2 regions of the Arthrobacter sp. JB02-1C genome follow, and region 1 is predicted to be linked to the other one. Evidence: predicted binding sites of a transcription regulator. Region 1 holds the regulator's gene; the other holds the start of a gene.
What was found. The regulator LexA, encoded in region 1, represses DNA repair genes until DNA is damaged. The targets are predictions, from matches to a motif close to TCGAACANNTGTTCGA.

Region 1 (10,397 bases):
GTTCCAGCCCATGTGCGGCACGACCTCGGCGGGCAGGCGCTCGACTGTGCCGGGCCATTCGCCGATGCCTTCGGTGACGGTGCCGTGCTCCACGCCGGCTTCGAAAAGGACCTGCAGCCCGACGCAGATGGCGAGCACAGGCCGGCCGCCGGCGACGCGGCGGCCGATCATCCTGATGGCGTCCACCGACTGGAGTTCATTCATCACCGTTTCGAAGGCGCCGACGCCGGGCACGACGAGGCCGTCAGCGTTCAGGACGTCCTCGGGCCGGGCGCTGAGGATGACCTCGGCGCCGGCGCGTTCGAGCGCGCGCACCGCGGAGCGGACGTTGCCGGACCCGTAGTCGAGCACGGTTACCGTGGGCTTGCCCTCGGGCGAGGCCGGCTTCCGGGTCGCGTGTGGGTCGATAACGGCGCCGTCCCGCAGTTCCTGGCCGGTCACAGCGCGCCCTTCGTGGAGGGGATCCCCTCGACCCGGGGGTCCGGCTCTACGGCTGCCCGGAGGGCCCGGGAAAAGGCCTTGAACTGGGCTTCGACGATGTGGTGCGGGTCGCGGCCGGCCGTGACGTTCATGTGCAGGCAGATGCCGGCGTGCAGTGTGATGGCTTCGAAGACGTGGCGCGTCAGGGAACCGGTGAAGTGGCCGCCGATCAGGTGGTATTCCTGGCCGGCCGGTTCGCCGGAGTGAACCAGGTAGGGCCGGCCGGAGACGTCGACGACGGCGTGCGCGAGGGCTTCATCGAGCGGAATCGAGGCCTGGCCAAAGCGACGGATTCCGGCTTTGTTGCCCAGCGCCGTCCGGAGGACCTCGCCGAAGGTGATGGCCACGTCCTCCACGGTGTGGTGGACGTCGATGTGGGTATCGCCGGTGGCCTTGACGGTCATGTCGATCAGGGAGTGCTTGCTCAGGGCCGTCAGCATGTGGTCGTAGAACGGCACCGAGGTGCTGATGTCGGAGACGCCGGTGCCGTCAAGGTCGATCTCGACCAGCACGGAGGACTCGCTGGTGGTCCGCTCCAGGCGTGCGGTGCGGGTCCTGGCCGCGGCAGATCCGGTGTTGCTCATGTGGGGTTGTCCTTTGGAAGAAGGCGGGCGCCCGCCGAACGGGGCGTGCAGGGTCCAGGGTTAAGTCTAGGCGGACTGTACATCCCGGCCGGCCAGGATCCGTTCGAGGGCGTGCAGAAACGCTGTGGTTTCGGTCTCAGTACCGGCGGTGACCCGCAGGTGGCCGGGGATGCCGACGTCGCGGATGAGCACTCCGGCCTCCAGCAGGGCCTGCCAGACCTCGTGCGGATTCTCCAGGCCGCCAAAGAAGACGTAGTTGGAATCGGAGGCGGCCGGTTTCAGCCCCAACCGGGTCAGCTCCGAGACAATCCGGTCCCGCTGGCGCTTGATGTCCTCGACGTCTGCCATCAGCGCGACGCGGTGGCGCAACGCTGCCAGGGCGGTGGCCTGGGTAATGGCAGACAGGTGGTACGGCAGCCGGACCAGGCGAAGGGCGTCGGTGACTTCCGGCGCTGCCGCCATGTAGCCCAGCCGCGCGCCGGCGAGGGCGAATGCCTTGCTCATGGTGCGCGAGACGATCAACCGTTCCCGGCCCGGCAGCAGCGTCAGCGCGCTGGGGGTGCCGTCGTGGGCGAACTCGTGGTAGGCCTCATCCACGATCACGATCGTCTGGCTGGCCTCACCCGCCTCGTAGACAGCCTCGACGACGTCGATGCCCAGGCCGGTGCCGGTGGGATTGTTCGGCGAGCAGAGGAAGACAACGTTGGGTTTAAGCTCGCGCACCTGGCGTGCCGCCGACTCCGCGCTCAGCCCGTAGTCGTCGCCGCGGACACCGACGATGTATTCGGTGTCCGTGCCCGCGGCCAGCAGCGGGTACATCGAGTAGGTCGGAGGGAATCCGAGAGCCGTGCGCCCGGGGCCGCCGAAGGCCTGCAGAATCTGCTGCAGGACTTCATTGGACCCGTTGGCTGCCCAGAGGTTCTCGGCGCCCAGCCCGTGGCCCAGATACTCCGCCAGCGCCTCGCGCAGGTCGGTGAACTCCCGGTCCGGGTACCGGTTCAGGCCGGCGGCGGCTTCCGTCACCGCCTCGGCGATGGCTGCACGGACGTCCGCGGGGACGCCATGCGTGTTTTCGTTGACGTTCAGCAGGATGGGGACATTCAGCTGGGGGGCGCCGTAGGGCCGCAGCCCCCGCAGATTGGTCCGGAGGGGCAGTCGGTTGAGGCGCTCAAGCTGGTCGGTCACCTGTCCAGTTTAAGTGAGGCGGGCCCCGGACCTGAAACTGTGACCACGGGCGGGCCTTTACGGTGGCCCGCCGGCCGCGCTTGGGCGGCTACTTGGAGGGGACGAAGAGTTGCTGTCCGGGGATGACGCGGGGCGCCGCGAGGTTGTTCAGCTCCACGATGTCGGCGACAACGTCACGGGGGTCGCGTTCCGGGGCCACGGCGCCGGCGATGGCCCACAGCGACTCGCCGGGCTGGACGGTTACCGAGACCGTCGGCGTTACCGAAAGCTCCGCGGACGAGTCCGCGGCCTTTGCCGGCGCGTTCAGGAACCCGGCGAAGGAGAGCATGAGGGCGGCCAACAGGATCAGCGGCAGCCCAAAGAAAACGAACCGTCCGCGGCGGGTCAGCCGGAGCGGGGCACGCCCCGTGGTGGGGACGGCCGCCGCCGCACGGGCGCCCGCCACGGGAACGGCTACCGGCGATCCGGAAAATGCGCTTACTGCTGACATGAGTTGAGCCCTCCTGGACTTATCTGTGCCGCCCGGCGTACTCCACTAACCTGCCGCCAACCGGCCGAACCATCGAACGCAAACCTTCGAACGTCGTCGTCAATCACAAAGCTCGAACACAGTGCCGAATCCTGCGATCCGGCCCACAGCCGCTTTTCGAACATACTTTCGAACCCTGCATGTTCTGTTTTAGCACCTATGAACGAACATTGTCGAGACTCACTAGAACAAATGTTTGAAAAACTCCGGTGGCTGGCCTACTTTTGATTCACAGGACAACCGCCCGCGGCCAAGATCTCTTGACCACGAGCAGTTGACCACCAGGGTCTGACATTCCTCTTCCGGCCCTGGGTCCCGGCACCCACAACGGCCCGGCGGAAGCGAAAGGCATGGCGAACATGGCAGCACAAGCCGCCGGCGGGAGGGCCACCCCTCGCGGCCCCCAGACCGCCCGGGCGCCGAAGAGCCTTACCGTCCGGCAAAAGAAGATCCTGGAGACCATCCAGCGTTCGGTGACGGACAACGGCTACCCGCCGTCCATGCGGGAGATCGGCGACACGGTGGGCCTGGCCAGCCTGTCCAGCGTCACGCACCAGCTCTCCCAGCTGGAAAAGCTCGGCTACCTCCGGCGCGACCCGAAGCGGCCGCGCGCCATGGAGGTGTTGATGCCTTTGACGCTCGATGAGGGCGCCGCGAAGGTTTCGGGGATGACGAAGTCCAGCGGCCTGCGGGCCGTCGGCGGTGTCGCCGTCGCCGAACTCGCCAGCGCTACAGACACCGCAATGGTCCCGTTTGTGGGCCGCATCGCCGCCGGCGGACCGATCCTGGCCGATCAGGTGGTCGAAGATGTGATGCCGCTGCCGCGCCAACTGGTGGGCCACGGCGAACTCTTCATGCTGCGGGTGGCCGGGGACTCGATGATTGACGCCGCCATCTGCGACGGCGACTGGGTGGTGGTGCGGCGCCAGAACGACGCCGTCAACGGGGAGATCGTCGCGGCGCTGCTTGACGACGAGGCCACGGTCAAAACCTTCCGCCAGCGCGACGGCCACACCTGGCTGCTCCCGCAGAACACCCAGTACGAACCCATCCTGGGTGACCACGCCGTCATTATGGGCAAGGTCGTCTCGGTGCTGCGTTCCCTCTAGGGGACAGCCCGGACCTAGCGGCCGTCCGAACCGTCCTTGGCGAGGCGTTCAAGCGCGCCGACGGCTACAGCCGGGTCGGTGGTCGGCCAGAACGGCGGCAGCGCCGCACGAAGGAAGCCGCCATACCGTTCGGTGGAGAGCCTGGAGTCGAGCACCGCCACGACGCCCCGGTCCGACGTCGAGCGGATCAACCGCCCGGCGCCCTGCGCGAGGCGGATGGCGGCGTGGGTGGCCGAAACGCTCATGAAACCGTTGCCGCCGGCCTGGGCCACGGCGCGCGACCGGGCCGTCATCAGCGGGTCATCCGGACGCGGGAACGGGATCCTGTCGATTACCACCAGCCGGCAGGAGTTCCCGGGCACGTCGACACCCTGCCACAACGACATCGTGCCGAACAGGCAGGTGTCCGCCTCGTCGGCGAACTGCTTCACCAGCGCCGCGATGCTTGACTCTCCTTGGCAAAGGATGCGCGGGTCCAGCCTGGGGCGCAGGGCGTCGGCCGCATCTTCGGCGGCGCGCCGGGAGGAAAAGAGGCACAGTGCTCCCCCGCCCGAGGCGCGGATCAGCTTCTCCAGCTCGTCGAGTGCCTCCGGGGAGGTGCCGCGGCCGGGCTTGGGCAGGTGCTTGGCGACGTACAGGATGCCCTGCCGGGGGTATTCGAAGGGGGATCCAACGTCGACGCCGGTCCAGCTCGGAGCTCCGGTGCCCACCAGTCCCAGGCCGCCGGCGGCGGGTTCGAAGGCCGCACCGATGGCCAGCGTCGCCGACGTCAGGACCACCGTGTGGTCGGCGAACAGGCCCTCCCGCAGCCGGCCGGCGACACTGAGCGGGGCGACGTTGATCAGCGCCGGCGCGGAGTCGTCGGGCTGGGAGTAGCCCTGTTGCGGGTCGAAGCTGCTGTTGCGGGAGAACCAGACCACCTCGCGGTTCTCCCGGGCGGCGAGCAGCCGTTCGCACAGTTCCAGGATCACCATCAGGCGCGACCGCGCCAGCTGCCGGCCGCCGTCGGCGGTGCTGTTGCTGTCGCCCTTCGAGTCGGAGAGCGCGGCGCGGCAGGCGTCCCGCAACTGGTCCACACAGTCGAGCTGTTCACTGTTCAAGCCGTTCGGCATGAGCCCGCTGGGCACGCCCGCGACGGCGAGCTCGAGGTTGGATGCTGCGTTGTTCAGGGCATCGACGGTAATTCCGGTGTGTTTGCGGGCGCCGGAGGCCGCGGCGTGCACCATGGCCACGGACAGCTGGCCGGTGACGGCTCCGGTGACCCGGTCCTGCAGCTCGTGCGCCTCGTCCACCACCACGACGTCGTATTCGGGCAGCACCGCCAGGCCCTCGAAGGCGCTCACGGCCAGCATCGCGTGGTTGGTGACGACGACGTCGGCGTCGGCCGCTTCGTGCCGGGCCAGTTCGCTGAAGCATTCCGCGGCGAGCGGGCATTTCTGGGCCCCGAGGCATTCCATCGAGGTCACGGACACCTGGCGCCACGCGCGGTCGGTGACGCCCGGCATGAGCTCGTCCCGGTCGCCCGTGGCGGTGTCCTCGGCCCATTCACGCAGCCGGACCACCTCCTTGCCGAGCTGGGAGGACGGGCCGCCCATGGCGGCGGCGAAGTGCGGCACGGAGGTGTCCTCGCCGAGGGAGAACAGCTGGCCCTCGGCCGGTTCCTCGGACGGGAACCCGCCCTCGAGTTTGTGCCGGCAGACGTAGTTGGCGCGGCCCTTGACCAGGGCCACCTTGACCGGTCTGGACAGCGCCGGGGTGATGGTCTTGAGCAGCCGCGGCAGGTCCCGGCCGACGATCTGGGTCTGCAGGGCCAGGGTGGCGGTGGACACCAGGGTGGGCTTGTCGCTGACCAGCGAGTGCGCGATCAGCGGAATCAGGTACGCCAGCGACTTGCCGGTGCCGGTGCCGGCCTGGACCAGCAGGTGGTCGCCGGTTTCGATCGCGCGGGCCACCTGCCGGGCCATCTCGTGCTGGCCGTCGCGGCTTTGGCCGCCCATGGCGGCGACCGCCCGGTCGAGCAGCTCGACGACGAACTCCTCGCCGGACCTGCCGGCGCCCGCCGGCGCCGCGGTCATGGCCGGTTCAGCCATTGCTGACAAACGAATCCAGCTCGGCCGCGAGGTCTTCGCGGACCTTGACCACGGCCCGGGTGCCGGCTTCCTCGTGGTCCAGGCTGATGATTTCCGCGTCGGCTTCGTGCAGTTTGCTGAGCAGGTCGCCGCGGCTGTACGGAATCAGCAGTTCCATTTTCACGCTGGGCCGCGGGATGCCCTCGCTGATGGCCTTGAGCAGTTCCGGAATGCCTTCGCCGGTGCGGGCGGACACGACGACGTGGCGCGGCTCGCGCTGCTTCAGCCGTTCGATCACGAACGGGTCGGCCGCGTCCGCCTTGTTCAGGACGATGATTTCCGGCACCTTGTGGGCGTCGACTTCGCTGAAGACCGCCCGGACGGCGGCGATCTGCCCCTCCGGGTCCGGGTGCGAGACGTCGACGACGTGCAGGATCAGGTCCGAGTCGGCCACTTCCTCGAGGGTGGAACGGAACGCCTCGACCAGCTGCGTGGGCAGGGAGCGGACAAAGCCAACGGTGTCCGCGAGGGTGTACCCCAAACCGTCTGTCGTTTCGGCTTTGCGGACGGTCGGGTCCAAGGTGGCGAACAGGGCGTTCTCGACCAGCACCCCGGCGTCGGTGAGCCGGTTCAGCAGCGAGGACTTACCGGCGTTGGTGTAACCGGCGATTGCCACCGAGGGCACCGCATTGCGGCGCCGGTTGGCGCGCTTGGTTTCGCGGGCCGGCTTCATGGCGGCGATTTCGCGGCGCAGTTTGGCCATCCGGATGCGGATGCGGCGGCGGTCCAGCTCGATTTTGGTTTCACCGGGGCCGCGGGAGCCCATGCCGGCACCGGCGCCGCCGACCTGGCCGCCGGCCTGCCGGGACATCGACTCGCCCCAGCCGCGCAGCCGCGGAAGCAGATATTCGAGCTGGGCCAGTTCCACCTGGGCCTTGCCCTCGCGGCTCTTGGCGTGCTGGGCGAAAATGTCCAGGATCAGTGCGGTCCGGTCGATGACCTTGACCTTGACGATGTCTTCCAGTCCGCGCCGCTGGGAGGGGGCCAGTTCGGCGTCGACCACCACCGTGTCGGCGCCGGTGGACATCACGATGTCTTTCAGTTCGCGGGCCTTGCCGGAGCCGAGGAAGGTTCCCGGGTCAGGCTTGGCGCGGCGCTGGACGAGTCCGTCCAGCACCTCTGAGCCTGCGGTCTCTGCCAGTGCCGCCAGTTCGCGCAGTGAGTTCTCGGCGTCGGCGAGGGTGCCCTCGCTCCACAGTCCGGCCAGGACCACACGCTCCAGCCGCAACTGGCGGTATTCGACTTCGGTGACGTCTTCGAGTTCGGTCGACAGCCCCGCGGTGCGGCGCAAGGCGCGGCGCTCCTCGAGATCCTGCTGGTCGCCGTCGTAGCTGCCGTGTTCCTCTTCCAGCGGCGAGATCGCCTGGGCTTTGCCGAACACCGCCCTCGTTCCGCCGGGATGGCCGGCTCCGTTGCCGGCGCCGTTGGGCTGGCTGGCTCCGCCGACGGGAAGGTCTTTGGAGAGAATCCGGTCGATGACAGCCTGGATTTCGGCAGGACTCATATCCTGGTCGGCTGAATCGGATCCGGTGTTGGGATGGCTGGTCATGGTCTCCTTTGAAGGGTCTGCACTTTCAGAATAGTGCTGTTCGGTGTCCGGTGGCGCGGAATACGCGCTGGGCTGACGACTTTTCGCCGGCTGCGCCTCGTGCGCGGCCGTCCGCCGCCGGGCTGCCGGCCGGTTTCGCATACCGTCGCAGGGCCAACTAATCTGGCCAGTTATGGAGTCTGCACATTATTTCAGCGCCCAGCCGGCCGGGCCGTTCACCCGCAAGCCCCTGACCGTGGAGCTTGCCGGCGCGCGGCGGCAGCTGCAGACGTCGTCCGGGATCTTCAGCCCCGACGGCATCGACAAGGGAACCGCCGTGCTGCTGGCGGACGTCCCGGCTCCGGCTCCGCAGGGCAACCTGTTGGACATTGGCTGCGGCTGGGGTCCCATTGCGCTGACCATGGCCTTGAAGGCCCCGCATGCCCGGGTGTTCGCGGTGGACGTCAACGAGCGCTGCGTGACGCTGACGAATGAGAACGCGGCCCTGCTGGGGCTCGGCAATGTCACCGCCAGCACCCCTGGTGAGGTGGATCCCGACGTGCGTTTCGACACGATCTGGTCCAACCCGCCCATCCGGATCGGCAAAGATGAACTGCACGCCCTGTTGTTGCACTGGTTGCCGCGGCTCGCTGCGGGTGGTTCGGCCTGGCTGGTGGTCCAGAAGAACCTTGGCTCGGACTCGCTTCAGCGCTGGCTCGCCGCCGAACTTGACGACAGTTTCACCGTGACGCGCGAGAGCACTTCCAAGTCGTTCCGGATCCTGCGGGTCAGGAAATCGTCCCGCTAGCGACGATCACGGCCGGCCCGCTCAGTTCCACGTGCTCGTGGCCGTCTGCGGCAACGAAGAACTTCACGCCCACGACGCCGCCGGGCACGGCTACCTGCCAGGTGTCGGGGGCGTCCTGGCCGGCCCAGTGCCGGATCGCGACGGCGGCGGCGCAGGCACCGGTGCCGCAGGACTGCGTCTCCCCCACGCCGCGCTCGTGCACCCGCATGGTGATGGTCCCCACGCCGTCGTGAACGAGCGGTTCGGCGGGCACCACGAACTCCACGTTGGTGCCGTGCGGCGGCGCGGGGTCCACCCGGGGCGCCCTGAACAGCTGGGTGCCGGCGAGCTCGGCGGCTTCGGCCAGCGCGACCACCGTGTGCGGGTTTCCCATGCTGACGGACAGCGCGGGCCTGGCGACTTCGAGCCCGTCGGCGCTGACCAGGGAATCCATCGCCCGGGCGGTGGCCTCGCCGGGGAAGATGAATTCCCAGGGACCCATGTCGACGGCGTAGCCGGCAGCGGTGCGGACGACGGTCTTTACGCCGCCGCGGGTGCCGATGGTCAGGGCTTCTCCGGCCGGCAGGTCCACCAGGCCTTCGGCGATGAGGAAGTGGACGAAGACGCGGACGCCGTTTCCGCACATTTCGGAGAGGGAACCGTCGCCGTTGCGGTAGTCCATGAACCACTCGGCGCCGGGGTGGGCGGCGAGCAGTTCCCTGCCTTCGGGCAGGGAACTGGAAGGGACTGCGCGGATGAGGCCGTCCGCGCCGATGCCGCGGTGCCGGTCGCAGAGGGCCGCGACCTGCTCGGGGGTGAGGGCGAGGGTGCCGTGCGGGTCGGCGATGAGGACGAAGTCGTTGCCCGTGCCGTGCCCCTTGGAGAACGTGAGTCCGCTCAGTGCGCTGCTGTCCGCGGCAAGGGAGTGCTCAGCCGCCGGGGCGAAGGTTTTGTCCATGCACCCAGATTACCGGTCCGGCGGGCGCTCGGCGCCGCCGGGCCGGCCGGGTCGGCCGGACCGGGCCGGCCGCCGCCGGGCCCGGCCGGGTCGGCGCAGGCTTACCGGCAGAGTGCTGCTGCCTTCGCCGCCAGGTCCGGGTCCTGCCAGTCCAGCCAGTGGATCCGCGGGTCGGCCCGGAACCAGGTGAGCTGGCGCCGGGCGAATTTCCGGGTCGCGGCGATGGTCTCCTCGGCCGCCTGGTCCTGGTCCGCGGCGCCGTCGAGGACCTTGAGGAACTGGGCGTACCCCAGGGCGCGGGAAGCGGTCTTGCCGGCACGCAGGCCGGCGGCGTCAAGGCGCTGCACCTCTGCCAGCAGGCCGGCCCGCACCATGGCGTGGACGCGCACGGCCAGGCGCTGGCGCAGCTGCTCGCGGTCCACCGCCAGGCCGATCTGAACCGCCGGCTGGAAGTACGCCCGCTCCGGCATGAACGAGCTGAAGGGGCGTCCGGTCAGCTCGAACACCTCAAGGGCCCGGATGACCCGGCGGGCGTCGCCGAGCCGGGCGGCTGAAACCGGGTCCGCCTCCTGCAGCCGGGACCGCAGGCGCGCCAGTCCGTGGGCCGCCTCTTCGGCTTCGAGGCGGCGGCGGATGGCGGGGTCGGTGCCGGGGAATTCGAGTACGTCCAGGACGGCGCGGACGTAGAGCCCGGAGCCGCCGGCGACGATGGCGCGCTTGCCCCGTGCGTGGATGTCCGCGATCGCTTCCCTGGCCTCCTGCTGGAAGGCGGAGACGCTGGCCTCCTCGGTCACGTCGAGGATGTCGAGCAAGTGGTGGCGCACTCCCCTGCGCTCTGCCTCGGTGATCTTGGCCGTCCCGATGTCCATGCCGCGGTAAAACTGCATGGCGTCGGCGTTGACGACTTCACCGCCGAGGGCCAGTGCCAGGGACACAGCGAGATCCGACTTTCCGGAGCCGGTGGGCCCGACGACGGCGATCACCGGCGGCGCGGCCCCGGCCGGGCGGCTGGCATCGCCGTCGTCGCCGCCAGCGGCCGGGGCCGGGTCGTGCCGGGTGGAGGCGGCCACGGCGCTAGCGGGCGCGCAGCGGCAGGCTGGGCATGCCC
Region 2 (10,397 bases), 110 kb from region 1:
CCAGCCACGCCAGGACGGTCATCGGGTCCGAACCGGCCAGGCTTGGCGGGTCCTCGGGGACGAAAACATCGTCGTCGTCGTCCGGCTGGTAATCGCGCGGGCCCGCCGGGGCGTGGCCCGCAGTAGCGTCGGTGCTGCCCGATGGTGCCGCGCGGCCGGCGGTCCCCGGTCCCTGCCGCACGGGACCCGCGAGGCCAAGCGGGTCAAAATCTCGAAACGTCCGGGCTGCGGGCGGCTCCGCGACCGTGCCGGAATCGGTAGCCTCCAGCCTTGCCACCAGGTCCAGCCAGACGGCGTCTTCCGGGTTGGCGCTGGAGTCCGGGTCAGGGGAGCCGGAGTCGGATTTAGTCATCTGCCGTTTCCTTTGGGCTGGCGCTGGTGGACTCCGGGTGGTGCCCGTCGACCACCGACCGGATGAACTCGGCGGTGCCGCGGAAGATCCGGGGTGCGTCGTTGTCCAGGGTGGCCACGTGGTAGCTGTTCTCCAGCAGGATAACCTCCAGGGGTGCGTTGCGGAGCCCGCGCCGCAGGGCCGCCAGGCTGGCGTCGGAGACCACATGGTCCACGGCGGATCGATAGACCCGCACCGGCGCGGTAACCTGCGGCAGCAGCCGCAACGTGTCCTTGAACATCTTGTGCAGCTCGAAGGCCGCCGCCACCGGGGTCCGCGGGTAGGCGCCCTCATCGACGCCCTCCCGGCGGATGTCATTGGCGATCGCCGGCGTGCTCTTCATGACGTAGCGCAATACTCCGGCCAGCGGCGCGCGGCGGTCGTCAATGACCAAACCGGGGTTCACCAGCACCGCCCCGGCCACCGGACGGGTCGCGGCGAGCCGCAGCGCCAGCGCACCGCCCATTGACAGGCCGGCCACCACCACGTGGTCGCATTCAGCAGCAAGCTCCTGGTAGGCGGCGTCCAGGGCCGCATGCCAGTCCTGCCAGCGGGTCCTGGCAAGCTCCTGCCAGCTGGTCCCGTGACCGGGCAGCAGGGGCATCCGCACGGCAAAGCCGTCCGCGGCCAGGGATTCGGCCCAGCCACGGACGCCGTGCGGGCTGCCGGTGAAGCCGTGGGACACCACCACCCCCGTCCGGGGGCCGGGGCCGGTGAATGAACTGCTGAACGGCGAGTGGTCGGGGACGTGGCTCATGGGTGCTCCGTGGCGGCGTGGACCGGGGATTCGGCGGCCGCGCGGGGCGGGACGCAGGCGGGGGCCGGGGCGGCGTGTCCGCGGACGAAGCCGGCAGTCCGGCTAAAAATCAGCGGCGCATCCACGTCGAGGGTGGCCACGTGCCCGCTGGCCGGCAGCGGCACCACAGCGAACTCACGGGCCCCGATGCGCCCGCGCAGCAGGTCCAGCGAGGAGGGCGGCACCACGGGGTCGACGTCGGATTTGAACACCAGAACGGGCGCCTTGACGCCCGGCAGCTCCCGACGGGTGGCGGTGAAGAGCTTGCTGAGCTGGTGGACCGCGGCGAGCGGGGTCAGCGAGTAGTCACCGTCCTCGGTGGGGGCGGCCGTCGATTCCGCCTCCCGCAGCGGCACGGTGGTTCTTTGCAGATGTTTGAGGACGCCGATGTACCGCACCCGGCGGTCATAGAAGCTCAAGCCCGGATTGACGACGGCGACGCCGGCCACCGGGTGCCGCGCGGCGGTGCGCAGGGCGATGGTCCCGCCCATCGACAGGCCGGTGACGAAGGTGCAGCGGGTCACCGCGGCCAGGTCAAGGTAGGCGGCCTCGAAGGCGCCGTACCAGTCCTGCCAGCGGCGCCGGGCGAGATCGCGCCAGTCGGTGCCGTGCCCGGGCAGCAGCGGTACGGTGACCGCGTAGCCCCGGGACGCGAGATCTTCGGCCCAGGGCAGGACCGAGAGCGGGCTGCCCGTGAAGCCGTGGCAGATGGCCACTCCGACGTCCGCGTTCGCACCGTGGCCCGGATACTCGAAAGCGGCAGGCGCCACTGGAGTGCTGCTTTCGGTCATGAGCCCATCGTGTCACTGTTCGGGCCAAAACTCACTAGAGTAGGGTGTCATTGAAGTCCTGGCCGGGCCGCAGAAGGGCCGGCCAGACGCCTGCTGGAGGGGACGCCACGTGTTTTATTGGTTCATGAAGACGTTCGTCCTCGGGCCGGTCGTCAGGCTGCTGTTCCGGCCCTGGGTCAAGGGTCTGGACAACGTCCCGGCCGGGGGAGCCGCGATCCTGGCCTCCAACCACCTCTCCTTCTCCGATTCGATTTTTATGCCGCTGATGGTGCCGCGGCCGGTGGTATTCCTCGCGAAGTCCGAATACTTCACCGGCAAGGGGATCAAAGGCAAACTCACCGCGGCGTTCTTCCGCCTGACCAACCAGCTGCCGATGGACCGGTCAGGGGGAGCGGCATCGGCCCGCTCGCTGGACGCCGGCATGGAGGTGCTGAAGAACGGCTCGCTGCTCGGCATCTACCCGGAAGGCACCCGGAGCCCGGACGGCCGCCTGCACCGCGGCAAGGTGGGGGTCGCGCGGCTCGCCCTGAAGGCGCAGGTTCCGGTGGTTCCGGTCGCCATGATCGGCACGGATAAGGTGCAGCCGATCGGAAAGCGGGTGCCGAACATCCGGCGGATCGGCATGATCTTCGGCGAACCGATGGACTTCAGCCGCTATTACGGGATGGCGGATGACCGTCAGGTGCAGCGCGCCGTGACCGACGAAATTATGTTCGAGCTGATGCGGCTCTCCGGCCAGGAGTATGTCGATGAGTACGCCGCCGTGGTCAAGCTCCGGCTGGCCGGGAAGGCCACCGAGGTCCCCGACGGTGGCCCGGGCCACGGCCAGGAGACCCCCGGAGCTGTGTGACGGTCGGCCGGCGGTCAATGACGGCGGGCACGCCAGTTCCCGTGACCGGCAACTATCCTTAGAGGGTGACTGAGCTATCTGCGCCTACGACAACCACCCTTCGTAACTCCCAGTCCGCGGGCTCCCCGGCCGGGATGCCGCCGGCCGCCGCGCCCACTGGCACGCCCTTCGCGAGCACCGCCTTCGCGAGCACCGCCTTCGCGAGCACGGCCCAGAGCGGCGCCGCGAACTATCCGGGGCTGGATGACTGGCGGCAGTTGCCCGCCTCGCAGCAGCCCGCCTGGTCCGACCAAGCCGTGTTCGAGGCCTCAGTAAAGGAACTCTCGACGGTGCCGCCGCTGGTCTTCGCCGGTGAGGTGGACGTCCTGCGCGAGCGGCTCGCCGCCGCCGCCCAAGGCAAGGCCTTCCTGCTCCAGGGCGGGGACTGCGCCGAAACCTTCGACGCCGCCACGGCGGACAAAATTTCGGCGCGCGTCAAGACCATCCTCCAGATGGCCGTGGTCCTGACCTACGGTGCCGCCATGCCCGTGATCAAGATGGGCCGCATGGCCGGCCAGTTCGCCAAGCCGCGCTCCTCCAACGATGAAACCCGCGACGGCGTCACCCTGCCCGCGTACCGCGGCGACATCGTCAACGGATATGACTTCACGCCCGAATCCCGCGCCCACGACGCCGGACGGATGCTCAGGGCCTACCACACCTCGGCGTCGACCCTGAACCTGATCCGTGCCTTCACGCAGGGCGGCTTTGCCGACCTGCGGCTGGTGCACCAGTGGAACAAGGGCTTCACCGAAAACCCGGCGCACGCGCGGTACGAGTCGCTGGCCCGGGACATCGACCGGGCCATCAAGTTCATGGCCTCCTGCGGAGCGGACTTCGAGGCCCTCAAGCGGGTGGAGTTCTACGCCAGCCACGAGGCCCTGCTGCTGGACTACGAGCGGGCACTGACCCGCATTGATTCGCGCACCGGGCTGCCGTACGACACCTCCGGACACTTCCTTTGGATCGGCGAGCGGACCCGGGAGCTGGACCACGCCCACGTCGACTTCCTCTCCCGGGTGCGCAACCCGATCGGGGTGAAGCTTGGCCCCTCGACCACCGGCGACGACGCACTGCGGCTGATCGACAAGCTGGACCCCGACCGCGAACCGGGCCGGCTGACCTTCATCACCCGGATGGGTGCCGGCAATATCCGGGAGAAGCTGCCGCCCATCGTCGAACGGGTCACCGCCTCCGGCGCGCAGGTCCTCTGGGTGACCGATCCGATGCACGGCAACACCGTGACATCGCCCAACGGGTACAAGACCCGGAACTTCGACGACGTGATCGACGAGGTCCGCGGCTTCTTCGAGGTCCACCACGGCCTGGGCACCGTCCCCGGCGGCCTGCACGTGGAGATGACCGGCGACGACGTGGCCGAGTGCCTCGGCGGGGCGGACCCGATCGACCAGGACGCCTTTCTGGACCGGTATGAGTCGGTCTGCGACCCCAGGCTGAACCACATGCAGTCCCTGGAAATGGCGTTCCTGGTGGCAGGGTCACTGGCCCGGCGCTAGGCAGGAGCCGATGCCACAGACTCGGGCCGCGGGGCTCAGGTCACGGTGATCGTGATGAGCGACCCTTCCGGCTGTCGTCCGGTCTTGTCTTGGCCGGCCACGAGGCCCAGCACGGAGGTGCCGAAGGCGTAGCTGACCTTCACCTCGAAGCCGGCGTCCTTGAGGGCCTTGACCGCCTCCGCCTCGGGCTTGCGGAACAAGTCCGGGACCTGGACCAGCCGGGGTCCCTTGGAGATGGTCAGGCTCACCGCTCCGCCCCGGGTCAGGGTGCCGGTGGCCGGGTCCTGCGCGACGACCGCCCCTTCGGGCACGCGCCGGTCAAAGACCCGCTCCGGTGCCACTACGGCTTTGAGTCCGGCCGCCTGCACCGCCGCGACGGCCGCATCCTGGTCCTTGCCACGCACATCGGGGACCGGGATCGGCTGCGGGCCCTTGGACACGGTCAGGCCCACGGGTGTGCCGTGACGGGCCGGTGTGTCCTTGGCCGGGTCCTGGCCGAGCACTATTCCGGCGGCCGCGGCGTCGTCATACTTCTCGGTGATGGGCCCAAGTGCCATTCCGGCGCCGTTGAGGGCCGTTTTCGCGTCGTCCAGGGACTTGCCGGTCAGTGCGGGCAGCGGGAACAGCTCCGGGCCTTTGGAGACGGCGAGCGAGATGGACTCGAACTTCCGGACCACCTGCCCGGCCGGCGGCTCGGATCCGACCACCAGGCCCGGTGAGACGTTGTCATCGAACACATCCCGGGTGGTCGACTGGAAGCCGGCGGTCCGGAGCAGTTGCTGCGCTTCGGCAACGGTCTTGTTGGCCAGCTGCGGGATGGTTCCCGGGGATCCCGGGCCCATCCCGAAGAACCAGCCGGCGCCGGCCGCGAGCACGGCGACAATCACCAGCACCAGGACCCAGACCAGGCCGCGCCGGCGCGCACTCCCGGCACGCAGGCTGCGGCTGGGAGTGGCGGCCGCTCGCTGCCGGGCGCGCTCCTGGTCCCGATCCAGTTTGCGTTGAACGCGCTTGCTGGCCGGCAGTGCCGGGTCGGAGGCCGGTTCGGCTGCCTGCCCGCCGAAATCAGGTTCCTCCGGGGCCACCAGCGGGCCGAAGCCGCCGCTCCGCTGGCGGCCCGAGAGTACCGTGGTGGGGTTGTTGCCGCGGCTGATGATTTCGGTCTGCTGCGGGACGCTGGCCAGAAATTCGGTGTGCGCCTCGCCGGGGGCCACCGCGGCCGGAAGGCCGGCGGCGGCGGGACCGGGCAACGCCGCCGGGGGCCGCAGTTCCAGCTCCGCGTCACTGAGGTTGGTGCGGATATGGCGGAGCTCGGACAGCAGGGCGTTGCCGTCCACCGGGCGTTTGTCCGGGTCGTTGGCGGTGCACCACTGCACGAGTTCGTCGAGTTCGCCGGCCAGCCCGGGCACCAGTGCCGAGGGCGCGCCAACGCTTGAGTTCACATGCTGGTAGGCCACCTGGATGGGGACCTCGCCGTCGAACGGCTGCCGTCCGGTGAGCAGCTCGTACAGCATGATCCCGAGCGAGTAGATGTCGCTGCGGGCGTCCGACTGCCGGCCCATGACAAGTTCGGGGGACAGGTACGCGACGGTTCCGATCAGGGCCCCGGTGCTGGTCGTCGTCGTGATGGCGCGGGCCAGGCCGAAGTCGCCGATCTTGATCCGGCCGTCATCCGCGATCAGGACGTTCTCCGGCTTGACGTCGCGGTGGATCAGTCCGGCGGCGTGCGCGGCGCCGAGGCCCTCCACGACCGGGTCGATCAGGGCCAGCGCAAGCCGCGGAGTGAGGGCCCCCTTCTCCTTCAGCACGTCCCGCAGGGTGTGGCCCTTGATATATTCCATGACGAGGTAGGCCAGCGGCCCGTCCTCACCCTGGTCCAGCACGCCGACGACGTGCGGATGCGAAAGCCTCGCGGCGGCCTTGGCTTCGCGGCCCAGGCGGTCCAGGAACTGCGGGTCGCCGGCCATATGCGGATGCAGCACCTTCAGGGCAACCTCCCGCTCCAGCCGGCGGTCGATGGCGAGGTAGACCGTGGACATGCCGCCGCGGGCCAGCTTTGATTGAATCAGGTACCGGTTGTCCACCAGGGTCCCGACAAGAGCGTCCGAAGTGTATTCCTGCACTATCTGATCCTAAGCTCTGCACGGAAACGGGCCCGGACTGACATGCAGTCCGGACCCGTATCGTTACGCGACGGAAGGTTCAGCCCCCGCGCGGGGACGGCGGTTTAGCTGAAACTCTTCTGCAGCTTCTTGATGGAGGCCACGTAGACCTTCGTGTCGTCGAACATGCCGCGGGTGCTCACCGAATACTGGCCCTGGTAGTAGCCGGCGATAGCGTTGTCCAGATCCTTGCTGGTGCGGACCAGCTGGCGGATGATCGCGACGCCGGCCGTAGCGTTGTCGTACGGGTCCAGCAGATTCAGCTTCCGACCGACCAGGTCGGAGGCCCACTGGCCCGAGGACGGGATGACCTGCATGGTGCCGATCGCGTTGGCGGGGGACACCGAGCGGTGGTCGAAGCTGGACTCCTGGAAAGCGAAGGCGAGGGCCAGCGCGGGATCCACGCCCATCCGGCGCGCCGTGTCCGCCACGATCTGTTTCATCTGTTCGCGGCTGGGGACCGGCGCCGCGTTCAGCAGGGCCTTGTTCTGGTTGGCCGAGTTGACGACCGCCTGCGGGTAGCTGAAACCCAGGAACGTGCTGGGCACCAGGGGGGTCACGGTGGCGGGCGGCTGGCTCGACGCCGGCGTGATCGTGCCGGAGCCCGTACCGGCGCCCGGGATAACCAGCTTGTTGCCGGGGTAGATGATGCTGCTCATGGTCAGCCGGTTGGCCGACAGGACATCCGCGAGCTTGACGCCGTGCCGTGCGGCGATCCCGGACAGGGTGTCACCGGACTTAATCGTGTAGGAGCCGGAGCTGGCCGGAGCAGCCGGTGCCGGAGCAGCCGGTGCCGGAGCGGGCGCCGCCTTCGTCGGAGCCGCAGGCGCCGGGGCCGCCGGGGCCGCTGAACCGCCGCCGACCTTGACCTTCTGGCCCGGGTAGATGATCGACCGCATGTTCAGGCCGTTCCAGTCGAAGACCTCGGAGAGCCTCACGCCGTGCCGGGCGGCAATGGCGCTCAGCGTGTCGCCGGACTTGACGGTGTAGACGTTGCCGCCGGCCGGGGCCGCCGGCGCGGGGGCAGCCGGCGCGGGAGCGGCCGGTGCAGTGGCGGAACCGGTGAGTTTGATCTTCTGGCCGGGGTAGATCAGGGTGTTGGCCTGCAGGTTGTTGAGCTTAAGCACCGCATAGGTGTCCAGGCCGTGCCTGCCGGCAATTGCGCTGATCGTGTCGCCGCGGGCAATCGTGTATTCCGCCGGCGCGGACACCTGCGCGGGCGCGAATGCGGCGGGGATGGCGGCGGAAACGGCACCGGCGGGAATCAGGGAAGGCAGCGACGTCACGGTCTGTCCCTGCGCCTGCGCCTTCATGGCAGCGGCCAGCGTCGCGGGGATGGCGCGGGGGCGCGGCTCAGCCGAGGCCGGCTGGGCGATCGCCAATGAAGAGAGCACGACGGCGGGCAGCGCCGCCGTCGTCGCCGCAATCAGCGGGAGGCCGTGCCTCGTGGGGGGCTTCGGCGAACGAGTCGTCGTCATGGGAAAGATCCTCTTCTCAGCGGCGAACGCTGCAGGTCAGGCCGGGACTACTGGTGTTACCAGTGTGACAAAAGAAACTACAGTTACAAATGTGAACTATGTGAATCTCTCATGAATTGCGGAATAGCACAAGAACTGTTTGACAATCGACATCAACGGCTTGCTGGAGTGTCGCTTGAACGCGCCGCTGCTGGCCGGCGGAGGGATCCGGCGGGCCTTTGGTGCCCGGACCGGCAGTCCCGGGTCCGTGGCTGACTAGGCGCAATCCGCCCGGGCGTGGCAATCTTGATCCGTGAGTACTGTTGAAAGCCTTGTAGACGAATGGCTGCCCCTGCCCGATGTAGCCGAGTTGCTGAATGTTTCGATTACGAAAGTCCATGCCCTGCTGGACGAACGGGCGTTGGCAGCAATCCGGGTCGGCGAGCGGCGGATCCGTTCCGTCCCCGCAGCCTTCCTCCAGGACGGCCATGCGGTGGAGAGCTTGAAGGGCACGATCGTGGTCCTGGCCGACGCCGGCTATTCGGATGAAGAGCTGATCACCTGGCTGTTCACGCCGGACGAGTCGTTGCGCGGCCGGCCGATTGATGCCCTGCGCGAGGGCCGGAAAACGGAAATCCGGCGCCGCGCCCAGACCATGGCCTGGTAGCCGGCCGCCGTACCCCGGGAGGCAGTACGGGAAAGGCCGTGTAGGGCGCCTGGCGCTCTGCACGGCCTTTGCCGTTTACTGCTCCGGCCGGCTAAGCGGTCCGGCTGACTACGGACTCGGCCAGTTTCCGCAGCGCGGTCTTGGGCAGTTCTTCCAGGGGCAGTGTGTCCAGGGCCTCAAAGGCGGCCCGGCCGAACTCCTCGATCAGGAGCTCGGTAGCCTGCAGGGCCCCGCAGTCCACGATGATCCGGCGGATCTCCTCGACGTCTTCGGCGTTCAGGTCCGGACTGCCCAGCCTCGTGTCGATAAAGCTTGCCTCCGCCGGGGCCGCGAGGTCCAGGGCGAAAGCGATCAGTACCGTGCGCTTGCCTTCCCGGAGGTCGTCGCCCGCCGGTTTGCCGGTGCTGACCGGGTCGCCGAAGACGCCCAGGACGTCGTCGCGCAGTTGGAAAGCCTCACCCAAGGGCAGCGCGAAAGCCGAGTAGCCGCGAAGCAGCCCGTCCGGCGCGCCGGCCAGCGCACCGCCAAGGGCGAGGGGGTGTTCGGTGGAGTACTTGGCCGATTTGAAGCGGATGATGGACTGCGCACGGCCGACGGCACCGGCACGGTCCCGATGCGGGCCCGCGACCTCCTCGAGGATGTCCAGATACTGCCCGGCCATGACCTCGGCGCGCATCAGGTTAAAGATGAGGCGGGCCTGGGTTCCCGCAGCCGCCCGCTCGCCGATGGCGGTGAAGGACTCCTCGCTGAACGAGAGGCAGAGGTCTCCGGTCAGGATGGCCGCGGCGTGGCCAAACCGCTCGGGGTCGAGCGCCCAGCCCTGGTCGGCGTGCAGTTCGCTGAAGCGGCGGTGAACGCTGGGGCCGCCGCGCCGGGTATCGGAGCGGTCGATGATGTCGTCATGGATCAGTGCTGCGGCCTGGAACAGCTCGAGCGCCGAGCCGGCCGTGACGACCTCCCGGGCGCCGGCTTCGCCGCCGGCCCCGCGCCAGCCCCAGTAGCACATCAGGGCACGGAGGCGCTTCCCCCCGGTCGCCAGGTGCGAGATGGAACTCATCAACGGATCGATGTCTGAGGAAATGGCCGCCATGACGGCGGTGCGTTCGGTCAGGAAGTCGGTCAGCTTACCGGCGACGGCGGCGACGAAGTCCGCCTGCTCATCCCGCAGCTGTCCGGCCAGGCTCACTTGACGGACCCGGCGGCGACGTTGGCACCGATCGTGAACGTCGATACCCCGCCGGTCTCCACGACGGAGAGATTCACGGTTTCATTGTCGCCGCGAAGGAAGTCCTTGGATGCCACCGTTCCCACGGTTTCGCCGGGAACTGCCTTGAACCCCTGGCCTTCGAGCTCCTTGCTGTAATACGCCACGACGCCGGCAGACGGCGACGTGACCTTCCCCACCAGCGCGACGGTCGCCGGCGTGGCGGTCTTGTCGAAACTGCTCGACTGCACCTTCGCGTTCGGCATGACCGGCAGCAGCTGCTGCGGGAAGCCCGCGACCAGCGCCCCCACGGTAGCGGAGGTACCGGGTTCGGCGGACGGGCTGGGAGGGGCCGTGGTGGAGGCCTGGGAGCTGGCGCCTGCCGGGGACGACGCCAACGCGGCCGGGGCCTGCTGGCCGGGGGTGCAGGCGGCCAGAGCCAGCAGGGCCCCGGCTGCCGCCGCAGCCGCCATGGCGCGTTTGCGCTCTCCAAAAACCTTCACGGGAATGTTCCTCCTGGTGT

Region 2: a site for LexA is predicted at 8,152-8,167, ahead of AC3ANP_RS12325 (LysM peptidoglycan-binding domain-containing protein). Genes of this name have one in related genera too.

The regions. Positions count from the first base shown of each region.
Region 1 is NZ_CM173235.1:2,500,965-2,511,361, reverse strand. Features, by position in the region: gene hisH (imidazole glycerol phosphate synthase subunit HisH) at 1-441, opposite strand, end outside; gene hisB (imidazoleglycerol-phosphate dehydratase HisB) at 438-1,064, opposite strand; gene AC3ANP_RS11840 (histidinol-phosphate transaminase) at 1,131-2,249, opposite strand; gene AC3ANP_RS11835 (LysM peptidoglycan-binding domain-containing protein) at 2,338-2,739, opposite strand; gene lexA (transcriptional repressor LexA) at 3,138-3,887, shown strand; gene AC3ANP_RS11825 (ATP-dependent DNA helicase) at 3,902-5,977, opposite strand; gene hflX (GTPase HflX) at 5,970-7,565, opposite strand; gene AC3ANP_RS11815 (class I SAM-dependent methyltransferase) at 7,738-8,352, shown strand; gene dapF (diaminopimelate epimerase) at 8,333-9,289, opposite strand; gene miaA (tRNA (adenosine(37)-N6)-dimethylallyltransferase MiaA) at 9,391-10,272, opposite strand; gene miaB (tRNA (N6-isopentenyl adenosine(37)-C2)-methylthiotransferase MiaB) at 10,364-10,397, opposite strand, start outside.
Region 2 is NZ_CM173235.1:2,611,345-2,621,741, forward strand. Features, by position in the region: gene AC3ANP_RS12295 (hypothetical protein) at 1-352, opposite strand, end outside; gene AC3ANP_RS12300 (alpha/beta hydrolase) at 345-1,148, opposite strand; gene AC3ANP_RS12305 (alpha/beta hydrolase) at 1,145-1,978, opposite strand; gene AC3ANP_RS12310 (lysophospholipid acyltransferase family protein) at 2,088-2,828, shown strand; gene AC3ANP_RS12315 (class II 3-deoxy-7-phosphoheptulonate synthase) at 2,963-4,384, shown strand; gene pknB (Stk1 family PASTA domain-containing Ser/Thr kinase) at 4,420-6,510, opposite strand; gene AC3ANP_RS12325 (LysM peptidoglycan-binding domain-containing protein) at 6,612-8,024, opposite strand; gene AC3ANP_RS12330 (Rv2175c family DNA-binding protein) at 8,317-8,670, shown strand; gene AC3ANP_RS12335 (polyprenyl synthetase family protein) at 8,762-9,856, opposite strand; gene AC3ANP_RS12340 (hypothetical protein) at 9,853-10,377, opposite strand.